Regions from separate parts of the Allobosea sp. LjRoot90 genome, predicted to be linked through region 3. Evidence: predicted binding sites of a transcription regulator. Region 3 holds the regulator's gene; each other region holds the start of a gene.
What was found. Region 3 encodes PhoB, which activates phosphate uptake and scavenging genes when phosphate is short. Its sites were predicted from a motif close to TGTCATNNANCTGTCAT; they were not measured.
Positions count from the first base shown of each region.

Region 1: the regulator PhoB is predicted to act here: its motif matches at 2,639-2,655, upstream of phnC (phosphonate ABC transporter ATP-binding protein).
Region 2: the regulator PhoB is predicted to act here: its motif matches at 2,303-2,319, upstream of ACSQ3M_RS01705 (alkaline phosphatase D family protein).

Region 1 covers NZ_CAXUTF020000004.1:69,175-72,545, forward strand. The annotation lists gene phnE (phosphonate ABC transporter, permease protein PhnE) at 1-625, opposite strand, end outside; gene phnD (phosphonate ABC transporter substrate-binding protein) at 781-1,698, opposite strand; gene phnC (phosphonate ABC transporter ATP-binding protein) at 1,775-2,593, opposite strand; gene ACSQ3M_RS15845 (TetR/AcrR family transcriptional regulator) at 2,741-3,371, opposite strand, start outside.
Region 2 covers NZ_CAXUTF020000001.1:364,517-367,887, reverse strand. The annotation lists gene ACSQ3M_RS01710 (YqaA family protein) at 1-459, opposite strand, end outside; gene ACSQ3M_RS01705 (alkaline phosphatase D family protein) at 630-2,258, opposite strand; gene ACSQ3M_RS01700 (valine--tRNA ligase) at 2,534-3,371, opposite strand, start outside.
Region 3 covers NZ_CAXUTF020000006.1:162,750-166,120, forward strand. The annotation lists gene ACSQ3M_RS21435 (NUDIX hydrolase) at 1-384, shown strand, start outside; gene ACSQ3M_RS21440 (YnfA family protein) at 384-704, shown strand; gene phoB (phosphate regulon transcriptional regulator PhoB) at 713-1,411, opposite strand; gene phoU (phosphate signaling complex protein PhoU) at 1,440-2,162, opposite strand; gene pstB (phosphate ABC transporter ATP-binding protein PstB) at 2,204-3,010, opposite strand; gene pstA (phosphate ABC transporter permease PstA) at 3,033-3,371, opposite strand, start outside.

The DNA.
Region 1 (3,371 bases), on a different contig from region 3:
AGCGGATGATCTGCCACCAGCCGGCGCCGGTGGCGGTCAGGCCGTCGACCGGCTTCATGTCGATGTTCTCGACCACTTCGGAGAAAAGCTTGCCCATCGCGCCCATGGTGTGGATGGCGATGGCGAGGACGCCCGGCAGCGGGCCGAGGCCGAAGGCGATCACGAAGATCAGCGCGAAGACGATCTCGGGGACGGTGCGGCAGAATTCGAGGAAGCGGCGCGTGGCCCAGCGCAGCCCGGCCGAGCGGCCGAGATTGCTGGCGGCGGCAAAGCAGAGCAGGAAGCCGCCGACCGCGCCGAGCACGGTGCCGACATAGGCGATCAGCAGGGTCTGCCAGAGCAGCTTCAGCCAGCCATTGAGGCCCCAGTACCATTCCTTGAGGTCGGCGCCGAGCGTCGCAAAGCGCAGCGTCGGCATAGTCTCGAGGATGTATTTCGGGAAGCGCCAGGCGTTGGCGGCGAATTTCGCGAAGTCGACCTCGGCGCCGATGCCGGCGAGCAGGACGCAGGCGACGAAGATTGCCGCTCCGAACAGGGTCTGCAGCCGCTTCGCCGCCATTTCGCGCCGGTAGAGATCGGCGTGGGCGGTGATGGCGGGATCGTTGCGGTCGATCGCAAGTGTCATGGAATGTCCGTCGCCGAAGAGGTGGCGGAGAGCCTGCCACCGTCATGCTCGCCCTTTGGGAGAGCATCCACGTCTTGAGCGCTGCGCGAGATCAGCGAAGCGAAGACGAGGATGGTCGGGACAAGCCCGACCATGACGGATAGCGATGGCGAGATTTATGAGGACTTCTTCTTGCGAAGCGCGTCGACGAACTTGTTCAGCTCGATGATCGGGTCATAGGCCTTGTTGTCGACGGCGACGAGCGGGCCCTGCTTGCCTTCATAGATCTTGTCGAAGGCGGCCTTGTCCTTGGTCGCGAGGTTGAGGACGGTGTCGCGGATTTTGCCCTTCAGCTCTTCCGGCAGCTCGGTGAGATAGGCCATCGGCGAGTTCACGATCTGCTGCGACTTGTAGATGATGCGGAAATCGTCCGCCTTGACCATCTTCTTGCGGTCCATGCGCAGGAGGTTCGATTCCTGCTCGTCATTCCACCAGTTGGCGGCGACGTCGACGGTGCCCTGGCCGAGCGCGATCACCGCGTTCTCGTGGCTGCCGGTGTAGACGACCTTGCCGAAGAAGGTCTCGGGCTCGATCTTCATGCCGTCGAGCGCGAAGCGCGGGACATTGTTGCCGGAGGTCGAGTTCGGGTCGACGAGGCCGAGATTCTTGCCCTTGAGGTCCTCGACCTTCTGATAGGGCGAATCCTTCTTCACGTAGAAGACCGAGTAGTAGCCCTTGGTGCCGTCGATATTGGTCTCAATCGCGAAGGCGTCGATCTTGGCGCCGGTCATCAGCGCGCGAGCGAAGGAGGCCGGGCCGTACATGCCGATGTGGATGTTGCCGGCGCGCTGGCCCTCGATGATCGCGGCGTAGTCGTTGGCGATGCGCAGGGTCACCTTGGTGCCGAGTTCCTTCGCGAGATAGTTGACGAAGGGGGTGTAGCGCTCGACGACGCCAGACGCGTTCTCGGACGGGATGATGGCGAAGACGAGCTCGGGATACTTCGCCTTCCAATCCTGGGCGAAAGCCGGAGCGGCGAGCGTCGCGGCAAGGCCGGCTGCGGCAAGCGTGAGCGTATGACGACGGGTCAGCATGAGAGTGCTCCTTTTTTAAAAGATCGGCGATGAAAGGTCAGACGTAAGTGCAGGCTCGGGCGCGCCGCCGGCTGTTTCAGGCGACGTTCTGCTTGGCGCGCTGGGCTTCTTCGGTGGCGATGGCGTCGAGTTGGTCGAGCGCCTCGGCTCCGGCATCCTTGGCCTCGATGCCGTAGAGCTCTGCGGCGAGCTCGCTGGTCAGCGCATGCGGGGGGCCGTCGAATACGACCTTGCCGGCGGCCATGCCGATCAGCCGGTCGCAGTACTTCGCGGCGATGTCGAGGTGGTGGAGATTGCAGATCACCGTGATGCCGTCCTCGCGATTGATGCGGAACAGCGCGTCCATGACGATTTGCGTATTGCGTGGATCGAGCGAGGCGATCGGCTCGTCGGCGAGGATGATCTTCGGCTCCTGCACCAGCGCGCGGGCGATGGCGACGCGCTGCTGCTGGCCGCCGGAGAGGGTCTCGGCGCGCTGCGACAGCAGATGCCCCATATCGAGCCGCTCGAGTGCCGCGATGGCACGGACCTTGTCGTCCTGCGAGAAGCTCTTGACCAGCGTCAGCGCGGCGGAGCGATGGTTCAGGCGGCCGAGCAGGACATTGGTCAGCACGTCGAGCCGGCCGACCAGGTTGAACTGCTGGAAGATCATCGCCGTGTCGCGCCGCCAGCCCCTGAGCGCAGCGCCACGCAGGGCGGTGACGTCGCGCTCCTCGCTGAGGATGCGGCCGTCGCTGGCGTCGGCGAGGCGGTTCAGCATGCGCAGCAGCGTCGACTTGCCGGCGCCCGAGCGGCCGATGATGCCGACCATCTCGCCGCGCGGAATCGACAGGTTGACGTTGTCGACGGCGGCCTTGCCACCGAAACGCTTGGTCAGACCTTCGATACGCAGCATCAACTACTCTCCCGCGATTGCGGGATGATGCGGTATCGGCGACAGATGACAGCGCCGTGACAGGAGGGGTGTTTCGGGGCGCCGAAGGGGCAGACGGTCATCGGCCGTCAACCATATCGTCGCGCGAGCCGCTGGAGCGGCGTGGCGTCAGGCCGCTCGCAGCAGCAGGTCGACGCAGGCGGCGACGTAGGATTTGCGCTCAGCCGATGGAACGGCGGCGATGCCGAGCAGGCCGCGAACCTGATGGAAGCCGCGGAGCATGCCGATGAACTGCTCGGCCAGCATCACTGGCTCGCCAGCGGTCAGGGGACGCGACAGACCATCACCGGATCGTGAACGCTCCTCCAGCAAAGCGGCGAGATCCGTGATCATGCGCCCTGCGCCGGTATCGTAGGCGGCCTGTCCGAGTTCGGGAAAACGCGCGGCCGCCCCGACGATCAGGCGATGCAGATCGAGCGAGGCGGGGTGCAGCATCATCGCCAGAGCGTCCTCGCCGAGACGCAGCAGGATGGCCCGCAGATCGCCGGTTTCGCTGCGCGGACGGCGCAATGGAATCGTCAGCTTTTCAGTGAGTTCGGTGCAGATCGCCAGGAACAGCGCCTGCTTGTCGGCGAAATGGCTGTAGATGGTCTGCTTGGAGACGCCGGCGCGCTGGGCGATCTGGTCGAGGCTGGCCCGGTCGAAGCCCTCGGCCAGGAACGTCTCCGAAGCGGCCCGGGTGATCGCGTCATGTTTGTCCGGCCGTGATTTTTCGGCCGGCATCGCTTTTGCTTCTGCA
Region 2 (3,371 bases), on a different contig from region 3:
CGCGATCATCGTAAAGAAGGTGACGCGCGAGATCACCATGCCGAGCGTGAATTTCCAGATGTCGAAATGCAGGAAGCCGGACATGATCGTGACGATCTTGAACGGGATCGGGGTCAGGCCCTTGGTCAGCAGCACCCAGAACCAGTAGTCCTGCGAGGTGTGGATCAGGTGCGCAGCCTTCTCCTGCAGGCCGTAGATGCCGATCAGCCAGGCGCCGACCGATTCATAAAGCAGCGCGCCGATCGCATAGCCGAGATAGCCGCCGGTGACGGCGCCGAGCGAGCAGACGCCGGCATAGAACCAGGCCCGGTCAGGCCTGGCGATGCACATCGGGATCAAAAGCGGGATCGGCGGCAGCGGGCTGACGGAGCTTTCGACGAAGGTGATGGCGAAGAGGAGCCAAGGGGCTCCGGGATGCGACGCATAGGAAACGCACCAGTCGTAAGCACGCTTGAGCATGAAGGGGAAACCGTTCCTGGGTTCTCGCGCCGGTTGCAGGGCTGCCCTGCGTCCTATGCATTAATTCAATTGTCGCGGTCAGGCCACTAATCTCTTGGGCTAGAGTCAACATCACGACGGGTTCGTGGCAGCCGAGAGGCAGCTCGATCACCCACCCTCCTAGCAGGGCTTCATGCCGGTTTCATGCCGGGTTGCCCGGCCTCGACGACGAAGCTCGCCCGGGTCGAGACCGCTGCGCCTGCCACCGTGACCTTGTCGAGAACGCGGTACTCCGCCTGCCAGCGTTCTTTCGACAGGCTGTGACGCATATAGCCGCGCTGGTTGTTGAAGAAGCCGATATGCGGGTTCTTCTTCAGCCCCGCCTGCCCGGCCTTGGTCATGTCGGCGCCATCGCCTCCGGAGGTGATCGAGGTCGCGACGAACTCGACGCCGAGCGTCTTCGATTTGGGATCGTTGAAATCGGCCTTGAGCTCGCCAGCCCAGTTCTGGTGAATGTCGCCGGTCAGGACCACGGCATTGCCGATCCTGGCGCTCTCCAGCGTGTCGAACAGCCGCTTGCGGGCCGCGACCGCGCCGTCCCACTTGTCCATGCTGTAGCCGACCTTCTCCGGGTCCGGATCGCGGTCGTGGCGCATGAGCATCACCTGCTGCGCCAGCACGTTCCAGCTCGCCTTCGAGGCGCGCAGGCCTTCGCCGAGCCAGGCCTCCTGCCTCTCGCCGAGCATGGTGTTCTCAGGCTTCAGCGCATCGGCGCAGGCAGCGTGCGAGCCGTCGCCGCAGGGCTGGTCGCTGCGGAACTGGCGGGTGTCGAGCACGTCGATCTGGGCGAGATCGCCATAGTGGAAGCGGCGATAGGCCTGGATCGACGGCCCGTTCGGCAGTGAGGTCCGGCGCAGCGGCATATGCTCGTACCAGGCCTGGAAGCCGGCAGCGCGGCGCAGCGCGAAGATCTCCGGCGGAATGTTCTCCTCCGAGACCATGCCGGCGAAGTTGTTGTCGACCTCATGGTCGTCGAAGGAGACGATCCAGGGCGCCGAAGCGTGAGCGAGCTGGAGATCGGGATCCATCTTGTAGATGGCGTAGCGCTGACGGTAGTCGGCAAGCGAGTAGATCTCATCGGGCTCGCCGGGCATGACGCGAGCAACCGGCAGCGGCCGCTCATTCGGCCTGACCATTCGGTACTCGTAGATGTAGTCGCCATAGTGGAAGATGAAGTCGAAGCGCTCATCGGCGACATGGCGGAACGCGCTGAAGAAGCCGTCCTCGTAGCGCTGGCAGCCGAGCACGCCGAAATTCACCCGCTCGACGCTCGCCCCCGCGACCGGCAGTGTCCTGGCCCGGCCGATCATGGTGCGCTCGCCGCCGCAGCTGAAGCGGTAGAAATAGTCGCGGTTCGGCTCCAGCCCGGCGATCTCGACATGGACCGCATGCCCGAGCTCCGGCCGCGCCAGCGCCGTGCCCCGCTGTACGCTCCCGCGCATATTGGCTTCGGTCGCGATCTCATAGGCGACCTCGACCGCCTTCATCGGCATGCCGCCATTGCGGGCAAGCGGCAGCGGCGCGAGCTTGGTCCAGATCACGAAGCCGTCGGCGGACGGGTCGCCCGAGGCGATGCCGAGGCCGAACGGATAGGCGGCGAAGACCGGATTGGCCCAGACGCGCTGGTCGATGACGCCGCCGCCGGTCAGCAGCAGGCCGGAGGCGGCGAGCCCGGTCAGGAACCGCCGCCGCGACGGCGTGCCGGCCTCGGTCAGGAAGTCATCAACGGTGAACTGACCGAAGGCGTTGCGGCGGAACATGGTGGGGCTCCAGGCTCATTGCCTGGAACCATACCAAGTTTCGTCTGACGCGCACGTGACAGGAGACGGCGCCGGAGCGAGTTGATCCTGCGTGGAACCTCGCCGTCATTCCGGGGCTTCGCGCAGCGAAGAGCCCGGAACCCATAACCGCTGTGGCAGCAGGAAGAGGCTCCGAAAGGGCAGCGCCCGGTTCTGCGCCTTCAGCGGTTATGGGTTCCGGGCTCGATGCTCCGCATCGCCCCGGAATGACGTATGAGGTTCCAGATCGCGCCCTGCTATTGCAGCCGTTCCAGCGCCTCCGCGATCTTGAGCTTGCGAGCCTCGGCCGCCGCTTTGCGCTCGCGGTTCTCCTCGACGATCTCCTCCGGCGCGCGCGCCATGAAGTCGGGATTGCCGAGCTTGCGTTCGACCGCGACGATGTCCTGGTCGAGCTTGGCGAGCTCCTTGGTCAGGCGCGCCCGCTCGGCATCGAGATCGATGATGCCGGCGAGCGGCAGCGCCGCAACCTCGCCGCGCACGATCATCTGAGCCGACTGGCCAGGGGCCTGCTCGGCGAACTCGATCGCGGAGAGCCGCGCCAGCCGCTCGATCATCGGTGCCCAGGCCTCGACCGCCGCCTTCGTCGCCACACTCGCCTTGACCAGCACCAGCGGCACCTGCGTTCCGCCCGGCACATTGGTCTCCGAGCGGATCGAGCGGATGTCGGAGATGAGATCGACCACGAAGCCGATCTCGGCCTCCGCCGCCTCGTCGACGAGCGCGGCAAGCTCAGGCCAGCGCGTCAGGCAGACGAGACCCGCCTCCCCAGCCGGCACCGCGCGAGCCGCGCCGGCATTGGCCTTCTGCGCCCAGAGCTCCTCGGTCAGGAACGGCATGAACGGGTGCAGCAGCTGGCAGATCAGGTCGATGACATGCGCCACCGTCGCCTGCGTCTCCGCCCGCGCCGCGGTACCGGCCGCGTCGAGCTCCTCGGCCTGCAGCACCGGCTTCGACAGTTCGAGATACCAGTCGCAGAACTGGCCCCAGACGAAGCGATAGGCTCCGTCCGCCGCCTCGTTGAACTTGAAGCTCTCGATGCCGGCGGCGACCGTCTCGGCCGTGCGCGCCGCCTCG
Region 3 (3,371 bases):
GGGCGGCTCCTGCTGGGGCTGAGGTCGCCGCATCGCCGGAACCGCCCATCCTGCTGGGATACGATTGGTGGTCACCTCGAGCCCGGCGAGGCGGCGGAGACGGCGCTTGTCCGCGAGCTTCAGGAGGAGATCGACATCACGCCGACAAGCTTTCGCCATTTCGAGACCATCGAGACGACGGAGACGGACGGCGTCACCCCCGCGCTGTGGCATCTGTTCACTGTGACCGAATGGACCGGCGGCGAACCCGCGATCAGCAATGACGAACATAGCGAGATCGGCTGGTTCACTTTCGGCGAGGCCCAATTGCTGACGCCGCTGGCGTCTGAGGCCTATCGCCCAGCCTTCGCTCGGCTGGCCGCAGCCTTCGGGCCGGGCACGTAATGGCTACGCTCGCGATCTATGCGGGAGCGGCGCTGGCCGAGATCGCCGGCTGCTTCGCCTTCTGGGCCTGGCTGAAACTGGACAAGCCAGTTTGGTGGCTGCTGCCGGGTCTGGTCGCGCTCGCAACCTTCGCCTGGCTGCTGACGCTGGTCGACAGCCCTGCGGCCGGGCGCGCCTTCGCCGCTTATGGCGGTGTTTATATCGTCGCGTCGCTGGCCTGGATGGCGCTCATCGAGAAGGTCGCACCGGATCGCTACGATCTAGCCGGCGCGGCGCTCTGCCTCGCCGGTGCAGCGGTCATCGTCGCAGCGCCGCGCTGACGGAAGCGTCAGGCGCGCGCAAAGGTCTCGTCGAAGGCGTAGCCGGCGCCGCGCACGGTACGCAGCGGATCCTTGGCATTGGCCGGGGTGATCGCCTTGCGCAGGCGCCCGACATGGACGTCGACGGTGCGCTCGTCGATATAGACGTCGCGGCCCCAGACCGCGTCGAGCAGTTGCGCGCGCGAATAGACGCGGCCGGGCGCCTGCATCAGGAATTCGAGCAGGCGGAATTCGGTCGGCCCGAGATGCAGCTCGGCGCCGGCCCTGCGGACGCGCCGCGTCGTGCGGTCGAGCTCGAGATCACCGGCCGCGAGCAGGCCGGCGACATGGCCGGGCTTGGCCCGGCGCAGCAGCGCCTGGATGCGGGCGATCAGCTCGGGCAACGAGAACGGCTTGACGACATAATCGTCGGCGCCGGTGGCGAGGCCGCGCACGCGCTCAGTCTCCTCGCCGCGCGCCGTCAGCATGATGATCGGCACGCGCTCGGTATCGCGCCGCGTGCGCAGGCGCCGGCAGAGCTCGATGCCGGAGAGGCCGGGCAGCATCCAGTCGAGCAGGACGAGGTCCGGCGTGTGATCGCGCAGATGGAGCTCGGCATCGTCGCCGCGCGCCACGCTGTCGACCTCGAAGCCTTCGGCCTCGAGATTATAGCGCAGGAGCAGGGTCAGCGGCTCCTCGTCCTCGACGATCAGGATGCGTGCGGGCATGTCAGCGTCCGTTCAATCCTGGGCCGGTTCAGCCATTGGCCGTTGGCAAGTCGACGAGGATGTTGGTGGTGTCGAGCTTCGGCCGGGTCTCGTCTATGGACTGGCCGGTGACGAGATAATGGATGGTCTCGGCGATGTTGGTGGTGTGGTCGCCGATGCGCTCGACATTCTTGGCACAGAACAGAAGGTGCGTGCAGAAGGTGATGTTGCGCGGGTCCTCCATCATGTAGGTCAGGAGTTCGCGGAACAGCGAGGTGTAGAGCGCGTCGATCTCGTCGTCGCGGCGCCAGACCTCCATCGCCTTCTGCTCGTTGCTGGCGGCATAGGCGTCGAGCACGTCCTTGAGCTGGGCCTGGACCAGGCGGCTCATATGCTCGAGACCGACGACGGCCCGATGCGGCGGCGAGAACTGGCCGGAGATGGCGACGGCGCGCTTGGCGATGTTCTTGGCGAGGTCGCCGACGCGCTCGATATCGGCGGCGATGCGGATCGCCGAGATCAGCTCGCGCAGGTCGTTGGCGAGCGGCTGGCGCCGGGCGATGGTCAGCACCGCCTTCTCCTCGACATCGCGCTGGAGATTGTCGAGGCGCTGGTCGGCGCTGATGATCTTCTGGGCGAGCGCGGTGTCGCGGCGCACCAGCGCCACGGTCGAGTCGCCGAGCATGCGCTCGGACATGCCGCCCATCTCGGCGAGGCTGCGGCGCAGCCCTTCGAGATCGGCGTCGTAGGAGCGGACGATATGGTCGGACATCGGGGCGTATCCTGTGACGGAGGCGAGCGGACTTGCGGACGTCAGCCGAAACGGCCGGTGACGTAGTCCTGCGTCTGCTTCTTATGCGGGTTCATGAAGATGTTGTTGGTGGCGTCGAACTCGATCACCTCACCGAGATACATGAAGGCGGTGTACTGCGAGATGCGGGCCGCCTGCTGCATGTTGTGGGTGACGATGACGATGGTGAAGTCGGCCTTGAGCTGCTCGAGCAGGTCCTCGATCTTGCCGGTCGAGATCGGGTCGAGCGCCGAGGTCGGCTCGTCGAACAGGATCACCTCGGGCTTCTGCGCGATAGTGCGCGCGATGCAGAGGCGCTGCTGCTGGCCGCCCGAGAGGCCCATGCCGGAGCTCTTCAGCTTGTCCTTGACCTCGTCCCAGAGGGCGGCGCGGCGCAGCGCGCCCTCGACGCGGTCGTCGAGCTCCGACTTCGGCGGCTTCTCGTAGAGGCGGATACCGAAGGCGACATTGTCGTAGATCGACATCGGGAACGGCGTCGGCTTCTGGAAGACCATGCCGATGCGCGAGCGCAGCTCGTTCACATCGATGTCGTTGGCGATGACATTGCGGCCGTCGAGCAGGATCTCGCCGGTCGCCTTCTGCTCCGGATAGAGCGAGTAGATCCGGTTGAAGATGCGCAGCAGGGTCGACTTGCCGCAGCCGGAGGGGCCGATCAGCGCCGTGACGTGCCGGTCGCGGAAGTCGAGATTGACGTTCTTCAGCGCCTTGTGCTCACCGTAATAGAAATCCAGGTTCTTGACGGCGATGCGGACGGGAGCGTCGACGTCCAGCGTCTGCGGGCTCAATTCCAGGGTCGAAAGCATCTGCATGGTCCTTCCGATCGGACGCTGATTACTTGCCGCCGCGCACGATGCGCCGGGCGATGATGGAAAGTATGAGGATTGAGACGGTGATGATCAGCGACCCCGCCCAGGCGAGCTGCTGCCAGTTCTCGTAAGGGGCGGAGGCGAACTGGTAGATCGTCACCGGCAGGTTGGAGACGCCGCCGAGCAGGCTCGGCGAGAACCAGAAATTGTTGTTGAGCGCGGTGAAGATCAGCGGCGCGGTCTCGCCGGCGATGCGGGCGAGCGCCAGCAGGATGCCGGTGACCATGCCGGACTTCGCCGCCCGCCAGGTGATCGAGGTGATCACGACCGAGGGCGGAGCACCGAGCGCCGAGCCGGCCTCGCG